DNA from 3 places in the Blautia sp. 210820-DFI.6.14 genome. Region 3 is predicted to be linked to each of the others. Evidence: predicted binding sites of a transcription regulator. Region 3 holds the regulator's gene; each other region holds the start of a gene.
What was found. The regulator Rex, encoded in region 3, represses fermentation and respiration genes when NADH is low (regulators of the CRP and FNR family bind a similar motif). The targets are predictions, from matches to a motif close to ATTGTTAANTANTTAACAAT.
Positions count from the first base shown of each region.

Region 1 (4,908 bases), on a different contig from region 3:
AAAAATCACCGAAAAAGCTCACATTATCCTGCAGCATTTCAAAGAGTCCTCCAACCACCGGAAGATTTTTGGCCATGACTGGATTCACCGCACAGAATATAAATCCGACTGCAAGCACTGCCGCCATTCCCCCTGCAATTCTTCCTCCGAGCTTCATCCAGTGATAAGGTTCTTTTGGCGCCCTTTTCTGCACAGCAGTGTTATTTTCGATCAGACGATATGCCTGATTCACGCGCTCATGTACAATCACCGGTATTTCTGTTTCTTCCTGAAGTTTTTTCTGAAAATCCTTTTCATTATCATTAAGACTCATCATTAGGCACGTCCCTCCCTGACCTTATATTCATACAATTCTGCAACCTGTTTTCTGCCTCTCTGAAGACGCGATTTCACAGTGCTTTCTTTCATATCCAGGATGTCACTGATCTCCCGGATATTGAACCCTTCCATATAGTACAGAAGGATCACCAGACGATATTTATTATCCAGCGGTTCCAGCATCTGTGCCCACTCTTTTGCAGCATATTCTTCCTCGTAAAAAGGAGTCTCCGGCATCTGGTCCATGTAGGTGACCTGTTTCTTCTGCTTCAGAATATCCTTACATTTATTGATCAGAATCCGAAGCATCCAGGTCTTGAAATATCTGTTCTGCTTCAGACTTCTCAGGTTTTCATAGCAGGAAAGAATGGTATCCTGGATCGCATCGGCAACATCTTCATCGTTTTTGAGATATGCAGATGCCATCTTATACATGCACTGCAAATGCTCATCCATCAGCCTGCAGAAGGCATCTTTGTCGTCTTTCTTTGCCCTTCGTATCAAAAATTCATTGTTCATTGATTTCTCCATTCTCCTGTCTCTGACCGGTCATCAGGAAATGTTGTGTAAAAGCTTTCATTTATGTGCTTCTACTTATTAGACGCCAGAAACGCCAAAAGGGACGCAAATTTACATATTTTATTTTGCCAAAAGCATGGATAGGTACGAGGTTCGTGTCGTATCCTGCATGGAATATATTTACTTCTACTGTGGTCATCCAATCTTTCGTTTACCCATAGTATGGCATACAACAGAACAATCCTCCCCCATTACACAGCCAGAACTCAAGAATCCCAAAGACAAAAAGAGGAATCCTTCACACGAAAATCTCCCTTCCTGAAACACCAGGAGAAATTTTCAAAGGATTCCCCATACGATTAAATTTTTTTAAATTACATAATCTTTCTAAACAGATCCTTCAGATCTTCTACACTTGCATCCTTCGGATTTCCCGGTGCGCATGCATCTGCATGAGCAGATTCTGCCAGGAACTGAAGATCTTCTTCTTTGATCGCTTCCAGTTTTGTCGGAATTCCAACATCAACAGAAAGTTTTCTTACTGCATCGATTGCTGCTTTTCTGTACTCATCCTGTGTCATGGAATCTACATCTTTCACACCCATTGCACGTGCGATCTCACGGTATTTTTCACCAGTACATTCCTGGTTGTATTCCATAACGATCGGAAGCATCATAGCGCAAGCAACACCATGTGGTGTATCATAAACAGCACCCAGTGTATGCGCCATGGAATGTGCAATTCCAAGACCTACATTTGAAAATCCCATACCTGCGATATACTGTCCAAGAGCCATTCCCTCACGGCCTTCTTTGGTGTTATCAACTGCTCCGCGAAGAGATTTGGAAATCAGTTCAATTGCTTTCAGATGGAACATATCTGTCATTTCCCATGCGGCTTTTGTGGTGTAACCTTCGATTGCATGAGTCAGGGCATCCATACCTGTTGAGGCAGTCAGTCCCTTAGGCATGGAAGACATCATTTCCGGATCAACAACTGCGATGATCGGCATATCATGAGGGTCAACACATACAAATTTACGTTTCTTTTCAACATCTGTGATAACGTAGTTGATTGTAACTTCCGCTGCTGTACCTGCGGTTGTCGGAACTGCGATGATCGGTACACAAGGATTCTTTGTCGGTGCTGTGCCTTCCAGGCTTCTTACATCTTCAAACTCTGGATTTGCGATGATGATACCGATTGCTTTTGCAGTATCCATAGATGAACCACCACCGATTGCGATAATATAATCCGCTCCGGATTTCTTGAATGCAGCTACACCATTCTGCACATTCTGGATAGTCGGATTTGCTTTGATATCAGAATAAATTTCGTATTCCAGACCTTCTTTTGCAAGAACATCTGTTACTTTGCTTGTTACATTAAATTTAATCAGATCCGGGTCAGAACATACAAATGCTTTCTTGAATGCATGAGCTTTTGCTTCATTTGCAATCTCAGCAATTGCTCCTGCTCCGTGATAAGACGTTCCATTTAAATTAATTCTGTTTGCCATGATAAATACATCCCTTTCTACATTAATCGTGAGTATCTTTTTATCAATTCCTCACAGTTTTTTCTTTCAAGTTGTTATTATATTAACAATGTTTTAATAAAAAAGAAAGTTACAGAATTCGTCATGTGTAACGTTTTCTGTAACTTTCGTGATTTGTTCCAATTTTTGATATTTATATTCAGTAAAAATCACCAGATGATTTTTAGCCGGAAAACATATATAGTCCATATTTCCTTTATTTCCAGCATTTTAGCACTTATCAATTCAGAATTTCAAGACCTGTAAATACTTCTGCAAGTTTCCCCGGCATACCGTCCACAAGTCTTTCCGCAAGCTCTTCCGGTGTACACGTCACCTCCCCTGTCACCCATTTGACAGTCATGTAAATAGAACTGTTACAGTACATTTCCAGAAGAAATAGAACATTTTCCTCTGGAAATTTGCCAGTTTTTTCACAAATCAGCTTTTCATAAAAAGCCAGAATCAACTCAAAATCATGCTGTCGCAGAGAATTCTGCTCATCATAACGAAATGCTGCTGAAAAGAATTTCTGTTCCTCCTGTATATAAGTAAATTTTTTAACCAGTGCATCATAGACGGTTTTTCCCTGACCCATATGCTCAAAAGACTTTGCCAGCAGCTTATCAAAATACCAGTTGATCAGATCATATTTATCCAGAAAATTCCTGTAAAACGTCTGTCTGGTAAGTTCACATTTCTCTGTGATCTGTTTGACTGTAATATTCTCTACGGACGTCGTTTTCATGCATTCTTTCATTGCTCTCGCCAGTCGATATTTTGTTTTTTCACCCTTTGTCAGATCTCTCTGGTTGCCTGTCTCAGCCATTCTTTTTCTTCCTCATCTAGATATGGTGCTATGGTAACATAGACTTTTTTGTGATATTCGTTCAGCAGTTTTCGTTCACGGTCCGACATCTGTTCCGGATCAACTCCATCCAGGTCAAACGGTACCATAGTCAGTGACTCAAAACACATAAACTGCCCGAAAGGAGTTTTTTCTGCCTTCTTACATAAAACAAGATTTTCATGACGGATGCCAAATTCATTCTCCAGATAATATCCTGGTTCATCGGATGTAATCATACCTTCTTCCAACACCGGTGCCGGATTTCCCGGAAGATTTTTCCATCGGAAACTGTTAGGCCCTTCATGCACATTCAGAAGATATCCTACCCCATGTCCGGTACCATGATTATAATCTTCGCCAAGTTCCCAAAGCGGACCTCTGGCAAGGTAATCAAGGTTTAATCCGGTGCATCCGTATTTAAATTTCGCAGCTGCGAGATTCAGATTTCCACGCAGAACTGCAGTAAAATATTTCTTCTCTTTCTCTGTGACCGTTCCCAATACGATCGTTCTTGTGATATCGGTCGTACCTTCCAGATAGTGTCCGCCAGTATCTGCAAGTACCATCCCTCTGGCCTCTAATGGAATATCAGTCTCCTCTGTTGCACTGTAATGAACAATTGCCGCATGCTTTCCATAGGCAATGATCGGATCAAAACTATCTCCAATAAAATGCTCCTGCTCACTGCGAAACTGATATAATTTCTCTGCTGCGCCGAGTTCTGTAATCCTCTCTTTTGCCACATTTGTTTTCATCCAGCGAATGAATTTTGTAACTGCAACACCATCTTTGATATGTGCAGTTCTTTCGTTGTCCATTTCTGTCTGATTTTTGACTGCCTTCGGAAGAAGTGTCAGATTTGGCTCATCCACAATCGTCACATTACATGGAATATTACTTACCAGACGGCTGTTGACACTGTCTTTGGAAAGCAGGATTTTTTTATCCTCTGAGATTGTCTGAACATAAGAATAGACATCCTCATACGGATAGATTTTTACTCCATCATCTGCCAGATTTGTACAGATTTCTTCCGAAAAAGCAGCTGCGTTTGCATATAATCGAACCTCGGTATCCGTCATGATCAAATAAGAAAGAACAACCGGGCAACAATGAATATCATTACCGCGAATGTTCAGTAACCAGGCGATATCATCAAGTGAAGTAAGAATAAAAATATTCGCCTTTTTTGCCTTCATCTGCTCTCGAATCCCTGCAATTTTATCCTTTCTTGATTCGCCCGCCCATTTCACATCCAGCTCCATAACCGGCTCACAGGAAAGTGCCGGACGTTCTCTCCAGATTTCTCCGATCAGATCCTCATTTACAGCAAATGTGATATTTTTTTCTTCCAGAAGTTTCTCCAATTCTTCTGCTTCTTTTGCACTGACTGTACGTCCATCAAAGCCCAGACACATACTTTTTTCCAGCTTTTCTGCCAGAAACTGATGTACCGTCGGTACTCCCGGCTCACCCGATCTGAACAGTTCAATCGTACTGCCACGAAGCTGATCTGCCGCCTGAATAAAGTATCTGCCATCGGTCCACAACCCAGCCATGTCCTGCATGATCACAGCTGTTCCCGCTGATCCTGTAAAACCTGTGATATATTTTCTACATTTAAAGTAATCACCCACATATTCAGATCCATGAAAATCATCCGTTGGCACCAGATAGGCATCT
Region 1 covers NZ_JAJCKS010000048.1:5,296-10,203, forward strand. The annotation lists gene LI112_RS17255 (DUF4179 domain-containing protein) at 1-316, opposite strand, end outside; gene LI112_RS17260 (RNA polymerase sigma factor) at 316-849, opposite strand; gene fucO (lactaldehyde reductase) at 1,212-2,357, opposite strand; gene LI112_RS17270 (TetR/AcrR family transcriptional regulator C-terminal domain-containing protein) at 2,617-3,204, opposite strand; gene LI112_RS17275 (aminopeptidase P family protein) at 3,174-4,908, opposite strand, start outside.
Region 1: fucO (lactaldehyde reductase) is a predicted target of Rex. The motif match lies at 2,428-2,447, and genes of this name have one in related genera.

Region 2 (4,908 bases), on a different contig from region 3:
CGTGGAGAGATGGGCGGCTATGGCATGGACAGAAGTCATACGACAGAAATGTACATAGTAATGGGATTCCTGACGGTGCTGGCTTTCTGGAGACACAGGGCAAATATTGTCCGCCTTGCAAATGGAACAGAAAACAAAGTTTTCCTTGGAAAAACAAAGAAAGGTTAAAGGTAGCGTAATATGGCAAAAATCAGTGTGTTGGGAGCCGGAAGCTGGGGAACTGCACTTTCCGTTCTTTTGAATAATAATGGGCATGAAGTGCGTCTCTGGTCCAGATTTCAGGAAGAAGTAGATACTCTGAAACAAACAAGAGAGCTTACTTCCAAACTTCCGGGGGTTCATATTCCGGAAAACATTGATCTTACTGCAGACGTGAAGAACTGCGTGGAGACGGCTGAGGTGATTGTTCTGGCTGTGCCGTCCCCTTATGTCAGAGGTACAGCTGAATTAATGGCACCTTATGTAAAAGATGAGCAGATTATTGTCAATGTCGCAAAAGGAATTGAAGAAAAAACTCTGATGACCATGACAGATATCATCAGCGAAGAGATTCCGGCAGCGGGTGTTTATGTGCTTTCAGGACCAAGCCATGCGGAGGAAGTGGGAAGAGGGATTCCGACGACCTGTGTGATCAGCGGACCGAAGAGAGAGACAGCAGAATACCTTCAGGGGATTTTTATGAGCCCTGTATTTCGTGTGTATACAACGCCGGATACACTTGGCGTAGAGCTGGGTGGTTCTCTGAAAAATGTCATTGCTCTTGCTGCCGGTACAGCAGATGGACTTGGCTATGGTGATAATACAAAAGCAGCTCTTATTACCAGAGGAATTGCGGAAATTGCACGTCTGGGAACAAAAATGGGCGCACATATGGAGACGTTCTATGGATTGTCCGGGATGGGGGATCTGATCGTTACCTGTGCAAGTGTTCACAGCCGTAACCGCAAGGCTGGTTACCTGATGGGCAAAGGCTATACTATGCAGCAGGCGATGAATGAAGTAAAAATGGTAGTAGAGGGTGTTTACTCTGCGAAAGCGGCCAAGAGTCTGGCGGAAAAATACGATGTGGAAATGCCGATTATTATGGAAGTGAACAAGGTCCTTTTTGAAGATAAGTCAGCAGCGGATGCGGTGCGTGACCTGATGATCCGTGACAAAAAAGTAGAGACTCCGGTGCTTCCGTGGTAGAATGACGCAGACTAAAGAAATCGAAAAAAATATCAGACAAATATAAAACCGGCTGATCCGTCTGCGTACGGACCGGCCGGTTTTTGCTGGCTGAAAAGCAAATCTAAAAAACAATATCTCTCAGATCTTCTGGAATAGATGAACTGTGGTAATTCTGATTCAGAGTATCCAGAAGATCCATATCCTCCTGATCGATCGTAAAATCAAAAATCCTTGCATTAGAAGCAATACGCTCTGGATGAACGGATTTGGGAATGACAGAGATTCCCTTCTGTACAGCCCAGCGAAGACCTATCTGTGCTGGCGTGTGTGCATATTTGGTACCAAGTACACATAAGACATCATTGTCCAGATAAGCGCCTCTGGCCAATGGAGCATATGCCTGTACCTGAATGTCGTTTGCCTGACAGTATTCAATAAGCTCTTTTGGATAACAGAGTGGATGACATTCTATCTGATTGACAGCGGGTACGATGCCGGAAACTCTCCGGAGCTCTTCCAGATGGCGAATTTCAAAATTACTGACACCAATGGATAAAGCCCGTCCTGATTCAAGAATCTTTTCCATATCTTTCCAGGTGTTCAGAAAGCAGCCAGGTACCGGCCAGTGAATCAGATACAGATCGATATAATCAAGACCGAGACGATCCAGACTGCGCTGAAAAGCTCCTTCTACATCACCAAGACGCTGAGCGTTGTTCCAGATCTTGGTTGTGATAAAAAGATCTTTTCTTGGAACACCGCATTTGGCAATTCCACATCCGACGAATTCTTCGTTCTTATATGCAGAAGCGGTATCCAAAAGGCGATATCCATTCTGTACAGCGGCGGCAATCGCATCTTCGGCTTCGACTGCGTCAGTTGTTTTATAAAGGCCAAGGCCCAGAAGAGGCATGGTTCTGTCGTTGTTTAAAAATACGGAAGTTGTCAAAATGAATCCTCCTTGCCTGTAAACTCACAATTTTTGTTTATTATACCATATAATTGTGAAAGAAGAAAATCAAATTTGTTAAAAAAATAATACAAGAGAGGCAAAAAAGGAAATACACAGCTTGTTAATTAAAAAACAAATGCGTTATTTATCTAACAGCATAGAAAACTGGAGAAGTGCACTTTACCATGAAAAAGTATAAAAAAACAGGAAGAAATCTCGAACCCTTTTGTCTATTTTTTCTTATTATATCCTTGATAAACCGAAACAAAAGATGTATAATGGATTTAATTGATAAATTCTTGTCATAAGTGCGCCTGTTTTCAGGTGCCCCGGAGGTAGAACCGGAGAAAGGAGCTTTATATGCATCTTATTAAGGATGAAAACGGAAATCTTGTCCAGCATGGACATGAACATACACCGGAACATTCACATGAACACACACACGCAGATGGCGTGACACATACACATGCTCATACACATGGCGACGGAGATCATACACATTCTCATGGAGACTGTGGATCCTGCGAAGGCGGCGACTGCAAGAAAGAAACGATTGCACTGCTCACCTATATGCTGCAGCACAATGAACACCATGCAGCCGAACTTGATCAGATGGCTGACAATCTTCAGAAAATGGGACTTGATAATTCGGCAAAAACGATCAAAGAAGCAGTGGCTGATTTCCAGAAGGGAAATATGCGCCTTGGACTGGCACTTACTTTGGTAAAAGAAGAAATGAAATGATATACCAGATTTCAAATGACATAACTAGGAGGCAAAATTATGTGTCTTGCAACAGTATATAAAGAAAGTGATGATTCTGTGATATTCAAAAATGTATCCAGAATCGATGTAGATGGAAATAAACTTGTGCTCAGAGATATTATGGGAGATGAGAGGGTAGTCGAAGGACGTATTCTTATGGTAGACCTGGCAAACAGCATTGTAAAACTCAGCTGTGAATAATTTTTTTAAATCAGAATTACTAAATTGCGGATTTATAAATTTCATAAATGCGGAATTAGAGTAGGAGGCACTCTATTATTATGGCACACGTAATTGCTGTCGCCGGAAAAGGCGGCGTTGGTAAAACTACTTTATGCGGAATGCTGATCCAGTATCTCTGCGAACAGGGCAAAGGACCAATCCTTGCAGTGGATGCAGATGCAAACTCTAATCTTAATGAAGTCCTCGGAGTTGAGGTTGAGACCACTCTCGGCGACGTAAGAGAAGAAATCGCACAGGCAGAACTTGTCAAAGAAAGTCCGATCCCTAAGGGAATGTCCAAGGCAGATTATGCAGAGATGCGTTTTGAAGATGCTTTGACAGAAGAAGATGATTTTGATCTGCTGGTTATGGGCAGAACACAGGGAAAAGGCTGCTATTGCTACGTCAATGGTCTTCTTCAGGCACAGCTTGCAAAATATCAGAATCATTATCCTTATATTGTGGTAGATAATGAGGCTGGTATGGAACATATCAGCAGAGGCGTTCTTCCGTCCATGCAGACGGCAATCCTTGTCAGTGACTGCTCCAGAAGAGGAATTCAGGCAGTTGGCAGAATTGCAAAGCTGATCGATGAATGTAATATGCATCCGGAAACAGTCGGTCTGATCGTTAACCGTGCACCGAAAGGTGAACTGAACGACGGAATCAAAGAAGAAATAGAAAAACAGGGACTTCATCTTCTCGGTGTGGTACCGCAGGATGAAACTGTTTATGAGTATGACTGCGAAGGCCGTCCGACAGCAGCTCTGCCGGAGGATAATCCGGTTAAGGTTGCACTGAAAGAAATTGTAAAAAAATTAAATCTTTAAAAAGTCCCTTGCTGTCTTTTGCAGACAGCAGGGGTATTTGTGCTGGAAAAAGGCATATTTTTTAACACGAAAATAACCCATGGGCGGGGATGGGTTCTCTCTTGAGGGTTATTATATAGAAAACATTATAAATACATGAACTCATTCATGTACAAATTAAAGGAGGTCTATAATGAGTGAATTCAAATTAACTACAGTGGAAGAATTTGAAGCTGCTACCGAAAGACTGTTAGAGACAGGTGCGAAGGTAGGCGCAGACGCATGGCAGTTTCGAGTAAAGAATCAGACTCCACACTGTAAGTTCGGTGAGATGGGTGTCTGTTGCCGTATCTGTTCCATGGGACCGTGCCGTATCACACCAAAGGCACCGAGGGGTATCTGCGGATGCGATGTACATGGTATCGTAGGAAGAAACTTCCTTCGTTTTACAGCAGGTGGAGCAGCTACACACTCTGATCACGGACGTGAAATTTGTATCACCCTCGGATATGCAAAAGAGGGAGGCGACTATCAGGTTAAAGATCCTGAAAAACTGATCCGTATCGCAAAAGAATGGGGCGTTGAGACCGAAGGTAAAGATATCTATGATCTTGCTCATGAAATGTCTGACCTTGCTCAGGAAGAATACGGAAAGATCAGAGGTGTATCCAGATGGCTGAAGAGAGCACCGCAGCATACACAGGATCTGTGGCATGCAGCCGGAATCGAACCAAGAGCAATTGACCGTGAGGTTTCCTGTGCATTACATATGACTCATATGGGTAACACATCCAAACCGGAAGCTCTGATCCGTCAGGCCCTCCGTAACGGACTTTCCGATGGATGGGGCGGTTCCATGTGCGGTACAGAATTCTCTGACGTACTGTTCGGAACACCGAAGCCGATCGAAACAGAAGCAAACCTTGGTGTTATGAACGCTGAGAACGTAAACATCGTAGTACACGGACATGATCCGAGTCTTTCAGAGAT
Region 2 covers NZ_JAJCKS010000016.1:65,970-70,877, forward strand. The annotation lists gene plsY (glycerol-3-phosphate 1-O-acyltransferase PlsY) at 1-168, shown strand, start outside; gene LI112_RS11975 (NAD(P)H-dependent glycerol-3-phosphate dehydrogenase) at 181-1,188, shown strand; gene LI112_RS11980 (aldo/keto reductase) at 1,292-2,119, opposite strand; gene LI112_RS11985 (cobalt transporter) at 2,483-2,866, shown strand; gene LI112_RS11990 (CooT family nickel-binding protein) at 2,906-3,088, shown strand; gene LI112_RS11995 (AAA family ATPase) at 3,169-3,939, shown strand; gene cooS (anaerobic carbon-monoxide dehydrogenase catalytic subunit) at 4,112-4,908, shown strand, end outside.
Region 2: LI112_RS11985 (cobalt transporter) is a predicted target of Rex. The motif match lies at 2,240-2,259, and genes of this name have one in related genera.

Region 3 (4,908 bases):
TGGCAATCAGAAACTGGAAGAGTTTGCAGATAAACTGGAAAACGCTACCCTTTCCACGATTGAAAGTGGCAAGATGACCAAAGACCTTGCACTGATCACAACAATTGAGAATCCGACTGTACTGAACAGCCGTGATTTCATCCTTGCAATCAGAGAATCTCTGGAGAAAATGTTGTAATATACGCACAAAAGAGCCATTGTATCAACTGCGATACAGTGGCTCCTGTAATATTGGGAGAGAAAATTGCAGTTACGCAAGTTCCTCCCATTTTTCATATAATTCTTCAAGTTCTGCCTGAATCTTGTCTTTTTCGCGGCTCAGTTCCGCACAGCGTCCTACATTCGTACAGACATCCGGAAGAACGAGAGTGTCGTCGATCTCTTTATCTCGTGTTTCAAGTTCCTCGATGCGTTTTTCGACTTTTTTAAGTTCGTTTTCCTGTTTACGCTTGCGAGCCTGTTCTTCTTTTTGCTGCTGCCAGGTGAGTTTTCCCTCAGAAGGTGTTTCTTCATTAACTTCTTCGGTGGCTTCCTGTGCAGTCGGAGCATATTTCTCAGTCAGTTCTTCTTTTTTCTCCAGATAGTAGTCGTAATCACCGATATAGTTGACAACTGACTGATTTGTCAGATCCAGAATGCGGGTTGCAGTCTGGTTGATGAAATAACGGTCATGAGAAACGTACAGTACCGTTCCGGTGTAGCTGTTCAGTGCTTCTTCCAGGATTTCCTTGGATGCGATATCCAGATGGTTGGTAGGCTCATCAAGGATCAGGAAATTGGCTTCGGAAAGCATCAGTTTGGCAAGAGAAACACGGCCTCGTTCGCCACCGGAAAGAGAGGAGATCACTTTGAATACATCGTCTCCGGTAAAGAGAAATGCTGCCAGCATATTACGGATCTGTGTCTCGGTGAGTGTCGGATATGTGTCTGAAATTTCCTCAAAAATTGTTTTTTCTGCATGAAGTACATGATGCTCCTGATCATAGTAACCAATCTGCACTTTGGCACCCAGAGAGAAGCTTCCGGCGTCTGCATCCAGAAGTCCGTTGAGAATCTTGAGCATTGTAGTTTTGCCGGTTCCGTTGTTTCCGATCAGTGCTACGCGCTCGCCTCGTTTGATCTGGAAAGAAATATTGGAAAAAAGTTTCTGCTGCGGGAAACTTTTGGCGAGATCTTCTACGGTAAGGACATCGTTTCCACTGACCACGCGTGGCTCAAGAGAAAGACGCATCTGGCTCTGGACTTCGATCGGTTTGTCGACCCGCTGAATCTTATTCAGCATCTTTTCACGGCTCTCTGCACGTTTGATGGATTTTTCTCTGTTGAAAGATTTCAGCTTGACGATAACGGCTTCCTGATGCTTGATCTCGCGCTGCTGGTTGAGATATGCCTTGTACTGGGCATCACGAAGCTGTGCTTTTTTCTCTGCATAAGCGGAGTAATTACCGGCGTACATACGAACCTGTCCGGCATCGATCTCGATGACTTTTGTGACAACTTTGTCCAGAAAATAGCGGTCATGAGATACAATGAAAACAGCACCAGGATAATTGAGAAGATAAGTTTCCAGCCAGGCAATGCTTTCCATATCCAGGTGGTTGGTAGGCTCATCGAGCAGAAGGATATCTGGTTTGGAAATCAGCAGTTTACCGAGGGCAACACGTGTTTTCTGACCGCCGGAAAGAGTCGCCACCTGTTTGGTAAAATCCTCTTCTGTAAATCCGAGACCATTCAGAACACCCATAAGTTCGCTTTTGTAGGCATAGCCATTCTCCAGTTCAAATTCATGAGTCAGGCGGGTGTAGGAGTTCATCAGGCGGTCAAGTTCTTCGCCGGAAGCATTTTTCATCTGGACTTCCATGGCACGAAGGCGTTCTTCCATATCGATGATATACTGTTTGGTGCTTAAGAGTTCTTCATATACAGAAAGGTGTCCCTGTACATCCTGATACTGGGCGAGGTAACCGATGCGTTTGTCCTTGGCAAGAACTACCTGTCCGGCATCTGCATGGATCTCTTCCATTATAATGCGAAGAAGTGTGGTCTTGCCGGCACCGTTATTACCGATCAGAGCAGCTTTTTCGCGTTCTTCTATATGAAAAGAGGCATCTTCCAGAATCACTTTTTCACCGAAGGATTTGGAGATACCCTGACATGATAAAATCATAGTTATTCCTCCGAAGTAAATATACGGTATGATTATAAAAGCAAAAATGGCCTTTGTAAAGGAAAATCAATGAAAATTGTACATATTTGACAACATTGATTGACAACAAAATGTCAATTCGTTATAATTAACGAGAAAGTGTAAGGAGGGACAACGGTGGAAGCAAAACAGATTTCAAAAGCTGTGATTAAGAGACTGCCACGTTACTATAGATACCTTGGTGAACTTCTGGAAGACAATGTAGAGAGAATCTCTTCCAATGATCTTAGTAAAAAAATGCGTGTTACAGCGTCTCAGATACGTCAGGATCTGAATAATTTCGGGGGATTTGGACAGCAGGGATACGGTTATAATGTAAAATATCTTTATACAGAGATCGGTAAGATCCTGGGGCTGGATATCGTGCATCCGATGATCATTGTAGGAGCTGGTAATCTGGGGCAGGCACTTGCCAATTATGTTGAGTTTGAGAAGAGAGGATTCAAGCTGGCCGGTATTTTTGATGTAAATCCGGTACTTGAGGGAATTGCGGTTCGTGGGATTGAGATTCAGATGATCAGTGATCTTCCTTTTTTTATGAAAGAAAACAATATTGAGATCGCAATTCTGACATTGCCGAAGAATAAGGCACGTGATATGGCGGAGATTCTGATCGAGAACGGAATCAAAGCTATCTGGAATTTTGCACATATCGATCTGGATACTCCGGATGATGTGATCGTGGAGAATGTTCATCTTTCAGAGAGTCTTATGACATTATCCTATAATCTCAGTCAGTATCGTCAGGAACATATAGACGATGAGAAATAAGCAGCACTTATAAAGTGATGGCAGGACGGACAGACAGGCTGTTACCCGGCTCCTTATGGCAAGGAGGCTGCGTAATGGCCTTTTATGCTAATTATGGCAGGTGAGGAAAAAGAATGAAACAGATTGTGACCTGTAAAGAAATGAAAGCTCTTGATGGAAATATGATTGAGGGAATCGGGATTCCGTCCTGTGTCCTGATGGAACGGGCAGCTCTGAAAGTCGCAGAAGAACTGGAACGGACGCTGGCAGACAAAAAACAGGAAGAACGGATTCTCTGTGTCTGCGGAAGCGGGAACAACGGAGGAGATGGCGTGGCTGTTGCCCGTATTCTGAAACTGCATGGTTATCGTACAAGTCTGTATCTGGTGGGGAATCCGGACCACAGGACTGTGGAAATGCAGCGTCAGCTGGATATTGCAGCTGCCTGTCAGGTGCCGGTTGTGAATAACCTGGAAACAGAGGAATATACTACTATAGTAGATGCCATTTTCGGCGTTGGGCTGAGTCGTCCGGTCGAGGGCAGTTACAGAGATGTGATCATGGCACTGAATCAGTTGAATGCCTGGAAAGTGGCTGTTGATATTCCGTCCGGAGTAAATGGCGATACAGGAGCAGAACTTGGAATTGCTTTTCATGCAGATCTGACAGTGACATTTGCATTTCGGAAAGCAGGCCTTTGCCTGTATCCGGGCAGGAAATTTGCCGGTAAAGTGATCGTTGCGGATGTTGGCATCTACACAAGTGATAAGGTGAAACCATATTTATGGCAGACAGAAAAAACAGATATTTATTTTCTGCCGGATAAAATTGTTGATGGAAACAAAGGAACTTTTGGAAAGATTCTGGTCGTTGCCGGAAGTCCGGGCATGTGTGGGGCGGCTTACCTCAGTGCGTCGGGAGCTTTTGCAGTGGGCAGCGGAATGGTGAAAATCGTTACGGCAGAAGAGAATCGGATTCCACTGCAGACAATGCTGCCGGAAGCAATGCTTGACTGTGGCGATGATTTTGCAAAAGATCTTGACTGGTGCGATATTGTGGTGATCGGCCCGGGAATTGGAACTACGTACCAGGCTGCCGAAAAAGTACAGTGGTTTCTGGAGGCAGCATCAGGAGCTGCTAAACCAGTCATACTGGATGCAGATGGGCTGAATCTGCTGGCACAGCATCCGGAATGGAAACAGTATCTTACGAGCCGCGTGGTCATGACACCACATATGGGTGAGATGGGACGGCTGACAGGAAAAAAGGTCAGTGAACTTCAAAAAGACCGTATTGCAGCAGCGAGGGAGCTGGCGGCAGAGACCGGTGCGGTTTGTGTGCTGAAAGATGCATGTACCGTGACGGCAGCACCGGATGGAAATACCTGGATCAGTCTGGCGGGAAATCCTGGAATGGCGACTGCGGGAAGTGGAGATGTTCTGACCGGAATTCTTGCAGGTGTGCTGGCAATGTTCCTGAATAAAAGGACGGAACTGCCGGATACAGGCAGACAGGCTGCGTTGGGAGTACTGCTTCATGGTATGGCAGGAGATCTGGCAGCGAAAGAAAAAGGAACAGCAGGTATGAAGGCCGGAGATATTGTGCGAGGAGCTTCAGAAGTTTTGAAAAATAAATAGAATACCGAAATATCTGAGCAGATCAGGCAGGAAGAGGAGGGTATTATGAAAAAATTTGAGAGAGTTAAAGCAGTAGTATCACTGGATGCCATTGCTCATAACTTTGAGGAAATGAAGAAAAACATTGCAGATGGTACCAGGATCGTAGCTGTTATCAAGGCCGATGGTTATGGACATGGTGCAGAAGCGATTTCGCGTCTTATAGAAGACTATGAGTACATCTGGGGATTTGCGACCGCGACAGCAGAGGAAGCGATTCAGTTGAAAGATGCCGGGATTGAGAAACCGGTATTGATTCTCGGACTTGTTTTTGAA
Region 3 covers NZ_JAJCKS010000030.1:2,292-7,199, forward strand. The annotation lists gene LI112_RS15420 (NADP-dependent isocitrate dehydrogenase) at 1-178, shown strand, start outside; gene abc-f (ribosomal protection-like ABC-F family protein) at 251-2,167, opposite strand; gene LI112_RS15430 (redox-sensing transcriptional repressor Rex) at 2,324-2,977, shown strand; gene LI112_RS15435 (NAD(P)H-hydrate dehydratase) at 3,091-4,593, shown strand; gene alr (alanine racemase) at 4,639-4,908, shown strand, end outside.